Regions from separate parts of the Desulfobacter sp. UBA2225 genome, predicted to be linked through region 3. Evidence: predicted binding sites of a transcription regulator. Region 3 holds the regulator's gene; each other region holds the start of a gene.

Region 1 (4,191 bases), on a different contig from region 3:
TTAAGGAATACAGTACCAAAACAAAGAACACCAATCTGAGCAATGAAATCAACAGGAACCTGACCCGCGCACGAATAGCACTGCTCGAATATCTCATGTCAAATACACCGCAGGATAAAGAACGCTATGATATTTTTTTTAAAGATCTGATGAATAACATTGAAGAATTCAACAAATTCAATACCCAAAATGATCAAAAAAAATACATTGACCAGATTAAACAGCTCTGCCTTGGGTATGATCAGAATGTACAAAAACTGTTTGAACTCCAGACCCGATTATACAACGATGTCAATGAGTCCTTGACGATTAAAGGCGATGAAATGCTTAAACGGTTAGAGCAGATCATGACCGCGTCATCGGAAAGCAACGACTTTTTTGTTATGATTCATTCGAACAATGCCATAAGCACCCTGCTTTTATCACGGTTTTTTATTGTCAAATTCCTTCAGGATTTAAGCCCTGATGCCATCAAGCAGGTACGAAAAAATTTGTCCCATCTGGAAACAGAGCTTAAAACGCTGGAAGGCACCCTTGCATATACGACCTTGATGGAGACCCTCACACCCATCATTCCGCTCCAAAAAGCATATGCTGAAGGATTTGAGCAAATAATCAAAGCGGTAGAAAATAGAAACCGGATACGGCATGAAAAGCTGGACAAAATCGAACCTGAAATAGTCAGCCTTATGGATCAGATAGTAAAAGTCTACCGGGAAGAGCAACGCGCCATCGATACCCAACTGATGACAACCACAAAGCGCAATTCAAGGACAATTATTACCTACTCCGTTTCTGCCGTTCTGATTTGCATTTTGCTGATTGTTACAATTACCCGAAGTGTTTTAAGGCAATTGGGGGAAGATCCGTCTAAAATTGCAAATGTTGCCCACCAAATTGCAGACGGTGATTTGATGTGTCAGTTCAAAAAAAATAATGGGAAAGCGTCCACAGGGGTGTATGCCGATATGGAAACCATGGCGGCACACTTAAAAAAAACTATCGGAGATATTGCCATAGGCGCCACCACCCTGACAGTTGATGCCACGGCGCTTTTCTCTTTATCAACGGAAATGAAAAAAGATGCCAAGGCGTCTGAATCAAAATCCGAATCAGCCTCCCTGGCGAGTCAATTCGTCAGTCAAAAAATGGCCAGGATGGTCACTTCCATGGAGCGGGCTTCGGTCAATGCAAATACAATTGCTTCAGCTGCCGAGCAGATGTCTGCAACCATTACCGAAATTTCGAAAAATACGGCAACAGCGAATCACATTACCCGAAAAGCAGTCAAAAACACCGAAGAGGCCAATCGGTATGTGAATGAACTTGGAGCGTCCACCGATCAAATCAGTAAAGTGGTTGAATCAATATCCGAGATCTCTGAACAGGTGAATCTGCTGGCCCTAAATGCCACCATTGAGGCGGCCAGAGCCGGAGAGGCGGGCAAGGGGTTTGCTGTTGTTGCCAACGAAATCAAGGCATTGGCAAGGCAGACAGCTGATGCATCAAACAATATCAAAGAACGAATCAGCCAGGTCCAGCACTCGGCCTCAACCACCGTAACAGAACTTGCTCGGATTACTGATGTGATTAACGAGATCAATGAGATCGTGACATCCATTACCGGGGCTGTGGAAGAGCAGTCTGTGACCACAAAAGAAATCGCATCAAATACAGCACTTGTCTGTGTTGAATTGTCTGATACCTCTCGGGAAGCATCAGATAATTCCGAATCTGCATCAGCAATTGCCGGGGATATCAAAGAAGTTAGTCAAATGTTGTCAGGTATCACAAAGGCAAGTTCCATCGTGGATGAAAACGCCGAAAAAATGACAAAATTGGCAGAAATTCTTCACAAGCGGGTCAAACGATTCTCTATTTCGTAAGTTGCTAAAATATAAAATTTTTACACTTGCTGTTTAACAAGTTGGTCAATCTAATAAGAACAAAAAATTTAGCTTATTTGTTTCAATTATGTAATATCAATAGGTGTTTTTTATATACAAATTTGAAATAAGTTGATAAATAAAATTTTACGCTGGATAGATAGTGTCAATTCCCGCAAAATCAATTCCTTTTATTATAATATGTTACAAAAAACAATAAATTACCGAGAAGAAAATGGCATACTTGTTGCTTTTTACCATGAAATTTTTGAATCAACAACAATGGAGCATAATTATGGTAACCAAGCAGCACTTTTCTATCATTTTTGTAATTCTTTCAACTCCACTGGCTGCATTGGCTGGAGACAACACAGTAATTGACAGCGGAAATACAAGCTGGATGCTGATTTCAACAGCCCTGGTGCTACTCATGCTGCCGGGCCTGGCCATGTTTTACGGCGGCCTGGTACGGGCAAAAAATGTTCTTGGAACCATGATGCATACCTTTGTGGCCATGGCGGTTATCGGTGTGCTCTGGGTGGTCTGCGGATATTCATTGACTTTTGGAAAAAGCATCATGGGCGGACTTGTCGGGTGGAACAGTGATTTCTTTTTTCTCAGGGGGATTGATGAAGCCGTGACCAACGGGATTCCGGAATATATCATCGCCATGTTCCAGGGTAAATTTGCCATCATCACGCCCGCCCTGATCAGCGGCGCTCTGGCAGAACGGATTTATTTAAGGGGATATATCCTGTTTATTTCCCTGTGGTTCCTGGTGGTTTACACGCCGCTGTGCCACTGGGTGTGGGCATCGGACGGCTGGTTGTTCAATGCCGGTGCCGCCGGGGTGATTGACCTTGCCGGAGGACTGGTCATTCATGTCTCAGCCGGTATCAGTGCCCTGGTGGCGGCCATCTACCTGGGACCCCGGCTGGGACATCCCAGAATTGCCACCCCCCCGAACAATCTGACCATGACCCTCATCGGTGCCGGACTGCTGTGGGTCGGCTGGTTTGGTTTTAATGCCGGCTCTACCCTTCAAAGCGGGCTGGACTCGTGCAGAGCCCTGACCATGACCCAAATTTCCGCGGCCAGTGGGGCGCTGGTCTGGTTGTGTATTGAAGGGATTATCTACCGGAAGGCATCTGCTCTTGGTTTTGCGTCAGGCACCCTAGCCGGCCTGGTAGTGATCACCCCGGCAGCCGCAGTGGTCCAACCCCTGGGCGCTCTTTTCCTGGGAGCGGCATCTACCGTGGTCTGTTTTTATGCACTTCAACTCAAAATGAAGATAGGGTATGACGATACACTGGACTGTTTCGGCATCCATGGTGTAGGCAGCGCGCTGGGGGTCATTCTGCTCAGTTTTTTCATCCGGGATTCCTGGATGGCATCAGCCAGTGAAGCAGCCGGTCGGACATGGACAGTCTTTGATCAACTGCTGGTACAGCTAAAAGGACTGGGCGCGACGATCCTGCTCGCAGGCGTCGCAACCATTATCCTGTGCGTTATTGTAGAGAAAACCGTGGGCTTCAGACTGGATGAAGAAAGTGAGTATAGAGGGCTTGACCAGTCGCTTCACGGCGAGAGGGGATATGACTTCTCCTCCTGATCGGTGAAATGTTCCTTTTTTAGAAAACAAAATTTCCGGTGCCTTTTCCAGGCACCGGGTTATTCATACACCGTATGACGCCGGGGATCAAAGGCCTCCCTGATGCCTTCTCCGATGAAGGTAACGGTCATCAGTGTCACTACAAGGGCTGACACCACAGCGGCTGAAATCCACCAGGCTTCCATATTTTGCCAGCCCTGGGATAAAAGTTCACCCCAGGACGGCGTAGGTGCAGGCAGGCCGAACCCCAGATAGTCCAGGGAGGTTAAGGCCACAATACCGCCGGAAACGGCAAAGGGTGCATAGGTAACGATCACGGAAATGGTGTTAGGGATAATGTGCCTGAAAATGATCCGCATATGCGAGGCACCCAGGGACCGGACGGCAAGAATATATTCACGTTCCTTTTCCCGGTAGGTCATGGTGCGCATGACCCAGGTAATGGAAATCCAGCCGAAAAAAGCCATAATCAGAATCAGGATCAGGAAGTTTGGCACCACAATGGAAGAAACAATAATAATTACATACAGAAACGGAATATTGCTCCAGATCTCAATGAACCGCTGGAAAAACAGGTCAAACACCCCTCCGAAATAGCCCATGGCACAGCCCATGGATATGCCCACAGTGTAGTTAAGAAACAACAGTGTCAGGGAAAAAAGAATAGCCGTGCGAAATCCGTACACAAGGCGG
Region 2 (4,191 bases), on a different contig from region 3:
GGTTCCCTCGCTGCCTGCGGTATCATCCTGTACCCCCAGATACCAGGTCGCCAGGCCCCCGCCGGAAGGCATCAGATCGGTAAAATCAAAGACAAAGGTGCCGTCAACGGCATTGGTTGTGCCGTCAAATCCGTATTCGCCGCCCTGGTTATAGATCATTTCCGGGATCCACATGCTGGAAGGCGTTGACTGGTTGAGGTCTGAGGTACCCAGGGTCATCCGGAGATGATCCCGTTTGGCGTGGTTTAACTTGAACTTTCCGATAACCTTTGGCTGGTAGCCTGTTTTGGCGGTTACCCAGTGGGCCCTGGAAGGATACCATCCGTAGATCCGGCCCGTTGACGGCCCTCCGGCCACAGCAGATGGATTTTTCAATGCATCATAGGACATCCAGGCAAAGCCGGCTTCACCCCAGCCGGTTCCCCAGGAGTTGGCAATTCTGAAAGCACCTTTTTCCCCGGAATCCACGACACCGTTTCCGTTGATATCCACCCAGATATTGTCATTATATCCCACAACCGTCATGGCATGGTATCCGGATGTGCCATTAACCCAGGATACACATTTTTTACCGGCAAAGGCATCGTCTTCACTGGTAGAGGGGTCATTTCCAATGGTCTGGTACTGCCATGAGTAAATATAGGTCGGAATATTGAGGATATAGCCGTTGACCAGCATCTGCTTTACCTGGTCAATACCTGTATTCTGATGGGTATTCAACACATACCCGTACTGGTCAAACCGCCGGTATAATGCGTTTTCCCAGGTATTGGGATTCAGGTTCCAGGCCCTGTAATTCGAATCATAGGGAAATTCCGCCCAGGTGGCAGAACCGTGTTTCTGGCCAATTTCATAGGCCCAGTAATACCAGGTCCCGTTATTCCCGCCGCCGTTGACCATATTATAGGTCCATTTGGGGCTCAAACGCATGGCATCTCCGCCGTTTTGGGCATCCAGGTTGTTTGCCATGGCATGCATGTGGGTCATGGCATAATAGGTGCCGCTGAAAACACCGCAGGAATTCAATGAACCCTGGCTCCGGATGGGGGGGAAATATTTTAACTGGCTGTTGTCCACATACCCTGGGTAGTCTGCCGACGGCAGCTCAGAAGAGGAATCAACAGGTGCGGATGCCCCGGTGACCACTTCCAGATCGTTTCCCACGGCAGCCATATCCGGTTTGTCTTTCTTTATTTTTCCTTTTCCCTTTTTGGCTCGCCACTGGTTGACTCGCTCCAGCCCGATTTTGTTCAGTTTAACTTTCTTGACCTTGAGCATATGCTGGTTCTGCCACTGGAGTTCTTCTTCCGTCAGTTCGGGCAGCCCGGTTTTGTACATTTCTTGTTCTTTTGCTGATAAAAATCCGGCACTGCTCAACAGGAACAGTATAATCATCATCAGGCCGATCGCCTTTGTTGTCGTGGGGTTTGCTTTCATTCACGCCTCCTTTTAAATAGTGAGAATTGTCATTAGACATGACAGGACTAATAGACAAAATGTATGCCACGGTTTAGGCCTTGCATGCATGAAAGCTTGAAACCCTTTGTTTATAAGCGTTTCACCGAACGATTTTTATTAAACGAGACATCATGTATATTGAAATTTCAAAGGGGAGATCACAGGTCTTTGTTTAAATAGTTAAATATCACCATAAAAATTGCGATATATCACCACGAAAACAAGATGCCCTTCCGGCGAAAAGGAAAGACGGAGATAAAAACGATAAGGGTCATAAAAAAAGTGGGGAGGACCGGTAAAATGCACCGTAGGTAAAGCCTTTACATCCTCCGGATCACCCGCTACTCATGTTCCCATTGATACCAGAATAGACAAGGCCGAAGCGGGTTACCGCTTCGGCCTTGTTAGTTTACTATGTTCTGCGTGAATATTTATTGTTTAATTTTACGGCGACCGAAGCCAGCCAGACTAATCAGGCCGAAACCCAAAAGGATCATGGTTCCGGGTTCTGGAACGGCCGGGGGATCAGTAGGGGGATCAGTAGGGGGATCAGTAGGATCATAAACCGGCGCTCCAACGAGTTTTAGGCTATCCGTTCCGCCTGCTCCGACATTCAGAAGTCTTGCACCTGCCTCAATAATCCCTGTGATATCACCATTAAATAGAACCGTAAGCGTTGCTTGAGTATAAAAATCTTCTCCTGCAGGCAGTAAGCTGTAGCCTGCGGGAGAGGGAGTTGATAGCAAGCCTGGATTGTAAAGGGCACCATCTTTTGGGTTACTACTGGTGTCGCTAGTCGGATAATAATCGAAGTCAAAACTGCCTTTAGAAATGCTAGTGATCGTCCAATAAGAAGAAATGTCTTGTGTCACACCACTTGCCGTCTGGGCTACCAGAGACCATTGTGATGTAATCGTTTGTCCACCATCAGGAGTGAGATCAAATCCTATTCCAGTTAATGCTGGCGCCCAGTTTGTGTTTGAGTTGTTGAATATGTCAACTGTTAATGTGTTCCCTGAAAGAGAAAAATCTAGTTGGATTTCTACGTCATCGTTCTGATCAACTTCTGATTGATCGATATGATAATCTTCAGTCAATCTTATTGTGGCTGGAAAGCTAGTAGCTTGTGCAGCAGGCACAACAGCTAACAGTGTGACTATCGATAAAAAGATTAAAATTTTTTTCATAATTCTCCCTTATTCTTTTTCGTTGTTAGGGTCAATTAAAGTATTACCTGCATCTTCCCGTCAAGCAGTCGCCATTCCTAAAATCAAAAACCGGATTCTCCGTAGCTTTTAACTTTAAGGCAACTCGGCTGTCCTTACTCATTCGGATCCGTGGCTTTTCGCCCCTGACTTTCATCAGGTTTGGCTTTGACTGTTGAATCCTTAGAAAGCAAAAATCGAACCAATGATTGAACGAAAAAAAAGAATAGCGAAATTAGGCTATAAATTCAAATTGATAAGAGAGGGTTGTGTTATTTGTCCGAGATGTAAAACCCCAAAGGATCACTATGATTGTGGTATTTGTTTCATAACAATGTGGCATTTATTTCATAGCCCAAGAAAGGTTTATAACATAATTTTCACCCTCTTGTTGAGGTTGTTGAGCTTGGCATGTGCCGGCCGGCTGTGGATTGGACCGATACTACAGTCAGGATTGTCCTTCCGCATCTGGAAACGGGTTCTACAGGGTATTCAGAAAAAGGATCAGGCCGGAATTTTGAATACTGTTTTAAAAAAAATTGAAAACAGAACACCCCTTTCCCGGAAAAAAGAGAAGAAACGGTCCGGGCTAAGGGGTGCATATTAAAAAAGAAGAGAATTAAGGCGTATCAGTAAAATCCCATGACATGACATTATTTTCCGGGGAATAGATATAGCCATCGGCCCTAACGTTTTCTACTGTGAATTCAAAGGATCCGGATGTTTTTGTCTTGGGTGACGTAAAAGCAGCAATACCGTCACTGTCTGTGGTTCCGATTTGATCCTCCTTAACAACAATACCGCTCCAGGCACCACTGACCTTCGCGTTTGCTACGGGATTTTCATCCTCGTCAAGGATTTGTACCTCTGCAAGCCCCTGGGAATTCACTCCCCTCTGCTGGACCGTTACTGTAATATATTCAACATGCATGAGGAGGCTTTCAGATGCGGATTGAATTGTCACAATGACCTCGTCCTCTGTGGAAACGGCTCCGTTATTGTCTTCCACCTTCAGGGAAACCGCATAGGTTCCGGTGGTTGAAAAATCATAGGTAAAGGTGTTGGATGTCCCGGAGCTTGCAACGGAACCGTCTACACGCCACTCATAGCGGGTGAGGCTGCCATCGGGATCATAGGAGCCTCTACCGTCAAAGGCAATCGTCCACGGTGCCGTACCGCTGAGAGAATCGGCCTGAATCACGGCCACCGGGTTTTGATTACTGCTTTCTTCCGCGGTTATATCGACTGAGGCGCGGGTATTTAAAGAAGCATCATACTCGTATCCCGATGCCGTGACGGAATCGACGGTAAAGGTAATGGTCCCGGATTGGGTCGTGGGGGGGGACACCCATTCGACTATGCCGCTTGCAGAGGTTGTGCCGGATACATTCCCTGAAACCAGTTCGGACCAATGTCCCGTAACATTTGCGCCTCCAACCGGATTCTGATCATTATCCAGGATTTGAACACTGACCCGGGTTGTTGTGCCGGTTTCATCCACAAGCGGTGTTGCCTGAATATCCGACAC
Region 3 (4,191 bases):
GGTCCCTAAAATGAACTCCAAGGTATCAATTAATGCTGCACCCAGATTTGCATGGGTGACAATTAAAATTCCTGTCATAGTTTGCCTGTTATGTTTCTTTGATGTCTCTGTCAATATCTCTGTGCCGCAAGCTTGGGTTCAGCCCCTTTTTCATCAGCCGTTCAAATACGGCCCGGGAAATGGCAACACTACGGTGGCGGCCACCGGTACAGCCCAATGCAAGTGTTAGATATGCCTTGTTTTCTTTTTTATATAAAGGAATGAGATAGTCGATAAGGTCGTTATATTTTTTTAAAAAGGTTTTTGTCTCCGGGTTTTCCAGGACAAAGGCTTTTACCGCATCGGATTCTCCGTCATGGGCTTTGAGTTCCGGCACAAAATAGGGATTTGCCAGAAAACGCAGATCCACCACAATATCCGCATCCACCGGGATGCCGTATTTGTAACCAAAAGACATGATATTCAGTTTCATCAAGTTTTCAAAACCGGTCTCCTTGGATACAAGGTTGTGTATTTCTGCTTTAAGCTGATGAACATTGAAATTAGAGGTGTCAATGATCTGGTGGGCCAGCTTGCGGATGGAGGCCATGCCTTGTTTTTCAGACTTGATACTCTCCAGAAGGTTCTTTTTATCACCCACCGGGTGGTGCCTGCGGGTTTGACTGAACCGTTTGACCAGGGTCTGGGTATCTGCTTCAAGAAATATGATGACTGGAGAAACGCCCATCTCCTCTAAAGCAGAGACGCCTGAAACAAATGTATTTAAAAAAGTTTTTGACCGCATATCCATCACAAAGGCTGCGCCCTTGACTTTGGCGCTTTCCCCCAACAGCAGCTCAAGCACCTTGGGCACAAGCTCCATGGGCATGTTGTCGATGCAGTAAAAGGAGGCATCTTCAAATGCCTGGGCAACAGTTGTCTTCCCGGAACCTGAGATGCCGGTGATGATATAAACCTTGAATTTTTCCATTGTCAAAATTCTTCGTCATTTTCCAGAATGATCTGATGGATTTGCTCTGTTGAACCTGCTGCCAACAGTCGTTCTTTAAACTGATCCATTTTCAGCAGCTTTGAAATCTGGGCAAGAACTTTCAGATGACCGCCTGTGGAGTGCTCAGGTGTCAGAAGCAGAAAGAAAAGATGGACGGGCCGGTTATCCAAAGACTCAAACTCAATTCCTTTAATGCTGCGCCCAAATCCAACAGCAATGGATTTCACCGTCTCCAACTTGCCGTGGGGAATGGCGATGCCGCCGCCGATGCCTGTGGACCCTAAATGTTCGCGTTCCATCAGGACTGCTGCGACATCTTCGACTTCGGCTCCGGCCACGGGAGAAACAGCCTGGGACAGTTCTTTTATGGCCTCTGGTTTGTTTTTGGCTTTCAGGTCTGCGATAATAGCGTCCAGCTTTAGAATGTCACTGATTTTCATTGGCTCCGGCCATCCTATCCTTGGGGGGCAATTAGTCCCAGTTTCCCGTTATTGTGTTTATAAATCACATTGACCTCTTGTGTGCGGGCATTAATGAATACATAAAAAGATTTTTTGCCCGACTCCAGTTCAATCACCGCATCCTCAATGTCCATGGGTTTTGTTTCAAGGGGTTCTTCAATAATATCAACCACGTCCCCGGGCAAAGGTTCCTCAATGCTGAACTCACGGGTATCCGTCAGGCTTGACTTGTTGCCCAACAGGTGTTTCTTTATCTTTTCCTTGTGTTTTGTGATCTGGCTTTTGACTTTATCCGCCAGGATATCAATGGCGGCATACATGCTTTCGGACGCTTCCTTGGCATGGATGTTAAGCGACCCGCTGGTTAAGGTTATTTCGGCAATATGCCTTATTTTTTCAACGCTTAAGACAACATTGGCCTCGGCCGGACCCTCCAGCATCTTGTCAAACCGTTTAAGCTTTTTATTTACATAGGATTTCAGGGGATCGGATGCTTCTATCTGTTTGAACGTGATGGTGACTTGCATAGATGAGCTCTCCCTATAATTGTTTGCGTTTGTTGGACGGCAGAATATTGAGTACTTTTCTGTATTTTGCCACGGTTCGCCGGGCAATCTGAATATCTGATTCCTGCAGAATTGCGGCGATTTTATCGTCACTTAAGGGTGCGTTTGGATCTTCATTGTCAATGAGTTGTCTTATTCTCTCCTTGACGCTGGCCGATGCCATGGAAGGTCCGTCCCCCCGCTCTATGGAGCTGTTGAAAAAATATTTCAACTCAAATAGTCCCTGGGGGGTGTACGCGTATTTGTTTGTGGTCACCCGGCTGATCGTAGACTCATGCATTTCAATATCTTCGGCAATATCTTTTAAAATCAAAGGCCGCAGATAGGCAATGCCCTTTTCAAAAAAATCCCTTTGAAACTTGATGATGCTTTCCATGACCAGATAGATGGTTTTCTGGCGTTGATGAATGGATTTTATCAGCCAGGAGGCGGACTGCATCTTTTCATTAAGATAGGTCTTGGTCTCCTTGGGGATTTTTTTGCCGGTGGCGACGGCTTCCCTGTAGAATCTTGAAATTTTTAATTTGGGAAGGCCGTCATCGTTCATAACAATTTTAAAATCATCACCGACTTTGTAAACATAGATATCCGGGGTGATGTAGGCGGGTTCCTCTGTGGCAAATTTCCTGCCGGGCTTGGGTTCAAGAAACTGGATGATTTTTACTGCAGCCCGCACATCCTCAACGGAAATTTTAAGGGCCTTGGCAATTTTTTTACTGTTTCTGTTTTCAAGATTTTTGAGATGATCCGTAATGATCCGGGTGATGATATCGTTTTCAATGCCCAGTTGCCGGACTTGAATCAAAAGCGTTTCGCACAGGTTTCTGGCACACACGCCGGGGGGGTCAAAGGTCTGGAGCACAGCCAGCACTTTTTCAACGGTTTGAATATCGGCCTCGGCACTCTGGGCCAACTCCTCTACGTCGGCGCATAAATATCCGTCCCGGTTCAGGTTGCCGATGATGACATGACCCAGTCGCTCCTCTTCGTCCGGCAGATCCGAAAGCATCAACTGCCACTTTAAATGGGCTTCAAGGGTTTGTTTCTCGGATGTAAATGATTCGTAATTGAGCGCTTCACTGTTTTCAGACTCCATGTAGATTCTACCGGTGGAGTTGTATTCATTGATATAGTTTTCCCAGTCCGTATCCGAGCGCACCCGCTCTTCAATGGTAACTTCTTTGGCAGGGGCTTCTATTTCCTCTGTCCGGGTTTCGGTTTCCTGGGCAGTGATGGCTTTGTCAGAGGCCTCATCAATGGAGATTTCTTCAAGCGCCGGATTTTGCTCCATTTCCTGCTGGATCATTTCGGCAAGTTCAAGCCTGGAGAGCTGAAGCAGTTTGATAGCCTGTTGGAGCTGGGGTGTCATGACCAGCTGCTGGGTCAGTGCAAGGCTTTGTTGTAATCCAAGTTCCATGATTAAAGTTTAAAATTGTCTCCCAGGTAAATGCGTTTGGCTACTTTGCTTGAAATAATTTTTTCCGGAGGGCCTGATTCCATAACCATACCCTGGCTCATAATATAAGCCGTGTTGCATACGCCTAATGTTTCCCTGACATTATGATCGGAAATCAATATTCCGATGCCTTTGTCGGTAAGCTGGGATATGATTTGCTGGATATCAATAACAGCCAAAGGATCAATGCCGGCAAAGGGCTCGTCCAGTAGGATGAACAAGGGGTCTGTGGCAAGAACCCTTGAAATTTCCAGACGGCGCTTTTCTCCACCGGACAGGGAAGTCGCCTTTTGTCCGGCCAAGGCCAGTATCCCAAGTTCTTCCATCAGTGTTTCGGCTTTCCGGTTGATGTCCGCGACTTTTTTGTCAATAACCTCCAGAATGGCCGTTATATTTTCCCGGACTGTCAGTTTTTTAAATATAGAGGTCTCCTGGGGCAGGTAACCAAGGCCCTTTCTGGCCCTGACATACATGGGATAGCGGGTTATATCCTCCCCGTCAAGATGGACCGTGCCTTTGTCCGGCCGGATCATGCCTACGGTCATATAAAAGGTCGTGGTCTTTCCGGCACCGTTAGGTCCTAGAAGCCCGGTGACCTGACCCTGGTCAACGGTCAGGCTGACGTGATTCACGACGGTTTTACCGCCATAGGTCTTTACGAGGTTTTCCAGTACCAGTCGGCTCATTTATAAAGAACCATCCTGATCTTCGGCATCA
Region 4 (2,850 bases), on a different contig from region 3:
GCATTGTTCATGAAATCTAAAAGTGCAGCATTCGCTCTGTCTGCCTGCGCGGCCAGTCTTGATTGACGGCGACATTCATCCGTAAATTCAGGTCGTCTGGTGTCAGGGACCCAAAGTTGAATGGGGCGTAAACCGGCATTGCGAAGTGCGGCCCTCCGCTTTTGCACTCTTTCGGTAATTGGTGTTGCCATGATATTTTTCTCCCATTTTTTGTTACATGTAACTGTCGGCAGGGAGGTTGTCAAGTCGTTTTTACTATCTTTTTCTCAATGTCATTTACGGCCCTCTTTAAATTTTGACAAAAAAAGGGCGGAGCCATTTGGCTCCGCCCGGAGAAAAAACGAAATTATGACAAGAGATATAAGCTTATTCTTTGTTCATCCTGCGGCGTTGCAGGCCCGCCAAGCCCATCAGGCCGGTGCCGAAGAGGAGCATGGTTGCCGGTTCGGGAACGGGGACATCGGCACTTCCGTTGATGGCGTCATTGCCGCATGACATAGTCCAGTGGGCGTCAAGGGTGAAGATACCGGTAAGACCAAGGGATGTAAGGTCAAAAGAGACGGTTCGCCAGTAAGAAGTTCCGTCTTGACCGGCTGCTGTTGTGCCGTTAGCTCCGGAAACCATTGTTCCCCCGTCCATGGCAAAGGGGTTGGAGGTGGTAAAAGCTATGTCATCATTCCATTCTGTAACACTGTAAAGGCCAAAATCGTCTTTTCCATCAGCATTGTTATCTGCCTCAACCAATTCACCATTGTAATAATCTTTAGTGAACAGGCCAAAATCAAAAGCATACTCATAAGTAGAGGCATTGCCATCGAATGAGAGGGCCAGGTCGCCGGCATAATAATCTTTATTGTCAGTATATTTAACATGTCCGTCCACCAGATCAAATCCAGCCTGTAGTCCGACGAACAGGGTATTGCCCACTAATTTATAGGCAAGGTATTCGGCATCAAAGGTTTGGCCGCCGACACCGGGGCTAATGCTTCCGTCATCATTTGCTATTTGTGTCCAGCCATCGGCGGCGGGAAACAGGCTGGCCGCGTTGGCCGTCTGGCAGCAGGCTGCCAGAATTCCGAGGGCGGCAAGGCCTTGGCAGGTGTATTTTTTCAGGTTGGATGATACATTTTGCTTCATGGTTTAATGCTCCTTGTTGCGTAAAAAGGTGGTAATGATGCCTAAAACGGCTTGATTTATCTTGAAATTGTGCAAGCAAATATTGTGCCAATATTGAGATGTTTTTGCTTGAGATGCCGTCTGGCAACATGCCAACCCTTCTCTTTACTTTCAGAGAAATTTCCTGACCCCCTGAACAAAAAAACTCCTTTTGACCTTTTTGAAGGAACTTTCCAAAAGGCCAAAAGGAGTAAGAGGAGGCAGCGCGATACAAAAGCGCTGTGTGTCAAAGATCAGCTAATAAACAGCCCTTAATTCTTTTTACGTCTGGTGACAAGCCCGGCAAGACTGGCAAGGCCAGTGCCAAACAGAAGCATGCTGGCTGGCTCAGGGACTGGACTTACAGATTCTACCATGACGACGAAGTCGTCCCAATCTTGGTCACCTCCGCCAACTATGTCTTCCCAAGCTAAAACGTATTCACCAGTACCCCAAACTCCAGCGGCATATGGGGGGATCTGAATTGTATCTGTCCCAAGTCCTTGATACGCAAACATATGATCAAATTGATCTGTATTCAACAAGGTGTCGCTATAAAAGGCTGAGTCAGGAGTATCTAAATAATAACCAAAGTTATTACCCGCAAAGTCGATGCCTGTATCTGCGAAATTTACAAAAACTGAGCCATCACCTAGGATAGAAACTTGTTTTTGAGCTCCAGCTGCATCTGCACCCGCAAAAATTTGAACAAAATTTGCAGAATTTGCTGCGTCATAAATGCCAAAAGTGTTGCTTCCTGCATAACCGGCTAACTCGATGACTATCGTTGAAATGCTTCCGCCTGAGCCGGCGATTGCCCAATAATCATCGAGACCCTCTGTGATATAATCTGTGGTGACGTCAATACTGCTATTCCCTATAGGATCTTTTGTAATACCATCTAAAACTCCTTGCAGTGCTGCCCCTGGCACAGCCATTGCGTTCCCAGCCATCAGCCCTACTCCGATTGCTCCCATGGCCAAACTTGCCAAAACTTTCTTTTTCATTTTTTTCTCCTTGTTTCTTCATTTTCAACTTAATTTGAATAGGCAGGACTTTGGTTAATAATCCTGTCCCTTTCCCCTCTTGCTTAATTGAACGATCCCTGTGCTAAATCTTAAGCAAATAGCATGCCATAATTTCGTTGATAGTGGATGGTTGTTCTGTCTCTTGCTAATGATGGTCATGAGTTGTGATGTAACTGTTTTGAATGTATGTGGATTGATAAAATATTATGTTTTTGTTTTGGCGGCAATGGGTAAAAAAATACTATTTCTGGTAGCGACGAGTGAAGTTACCGGGGGAATTTGCGTTAATTTTCCGGAAAATAGAAACCATGGCTTAAAGACTATTTTGAACGGGTGAATGACAGGTGTCCTCGCAAAGCCTTATAGCAAGGGGGTTGGCGCTGAAACGGCAAAGATGGAAAATTTGGGGGAAAAAGCGTTCTTTTTATTTTTCCGGTTTACCGGAAAAATAAAAAAGTTGTAATCTGTTAAAATTGCTAAAGAAAAATGATTGGCAAAGGGAAAATTCCGGAAAACCGGAATTTTTTTATGATTTTCCGGAAAAGTTAATTTACGGGGGATTTTTTTCAGAGAGAAGAAGAGGGTCAGGTCTTGAATTGTTAGTTTTGGTGCTTCGAAAATCGGGGACAGAATAATTTTCGCCAAAGGCCGCATAAGGGACTGTAAT

Evidence for each region. Region 3 encodes sigma-54, which starts transcription at its own class of promoters, with help from an activator protein. Its sites were predicted from a motif close to TNTGGCACANTTTCTGCTNT; they were not measured.
Region 1: the regulator sigma-54 is predicted to act here: its motif matches at 2,121-2,140, upstream of B3D59_RS01365 (ammonium transporter).
Region 2: the regulator sigma-54 is predicted to act here: its motif matches at 2,851-2,870, upstream of B3D59_RS02030 (PEP-CTERM sorting domain-containing protein).
Region 4: the regulator sigma-54 is predicted to act here: its motif matches at 1,210-1,229, upstream of B3D59_RS00995 (PEP-CTERM sorting domain-containing protein).

What each region holds. Positions count from the first base shown of each region.
Region 1 is NZ_DDYV01000031.1:5,090-9,280, forward strand. It holds gene B3D59_RS01360 (HAMP domain-containing methyl-accepting chemotaxis protein) at 1-1,886, shown strand, start outside; gene B3D59_RS01365 (ammonium transporter) at 2,182-3,498, shown strand; gene B3D59_RS01370 (ABC transporter permease) at 3,558-4,191, opposite strand, start outside.
Region 2 is NZ_DDYV01000036.1:4,870-9,060, reverse strand. It holds gene B3D59_RS02035 (PKD domain-containing protein) at 1-1,437, opposite strand, end outside; gene B3D59_RS02030 (PEP-CTERM sorting domain-containing protein) at 1,890-2,645, opposite strand; cyclic di-GMP riboswitch class I at 2,761-2,840, opposite strand; gene B3D59_RS02025 (PKD domain-containing protein) at 3,283-4,191, opposite strand, start outside.
Region 3 is NZ_DDYV01000204.1:6,328-10,518, reverse strand. It holds gene B3D59_RS10300 (PTS sugar transporter subunit IIA) at 1-78, opposite strand, end outside; gene rapZ (RNase adapter RapZ) at 89-970, opposite strand; gene B3D59_RS10290 (PTS sugar transporter subunit IIA) at 973-1,431, opposite strand; gene hpf (ribosome hibernation-promoting factor, HPF/YfiA family) at 1,446-1,979, opposite strand; gene rpoN (RNA polymerase factor sigma-54) at 1,993-3,435, opposite strand; gene lptB (LPS export ABC transporter ATP-binding protein) at 3,438-4,160, opposite strand; gene B3D59_RS10270 (LptA/OstA family protein) at 4,161-4,191, opposite strand, start outside.
Region 4 is NZ_DDYV01000024.1:972-3,821, forward strand. It holds gene B3D59_RS18380 (antitoxin MazE family protein) at 1-191, opposite strand, end outside; gene B3D59_RS00995 (PEP-CTERM sorting domain-containing protein) at 367-1,137, opposite strand; gene B3D59_RS01000 (DUF4114 domain-containing protein) at 1,428-2,162, opposite strand.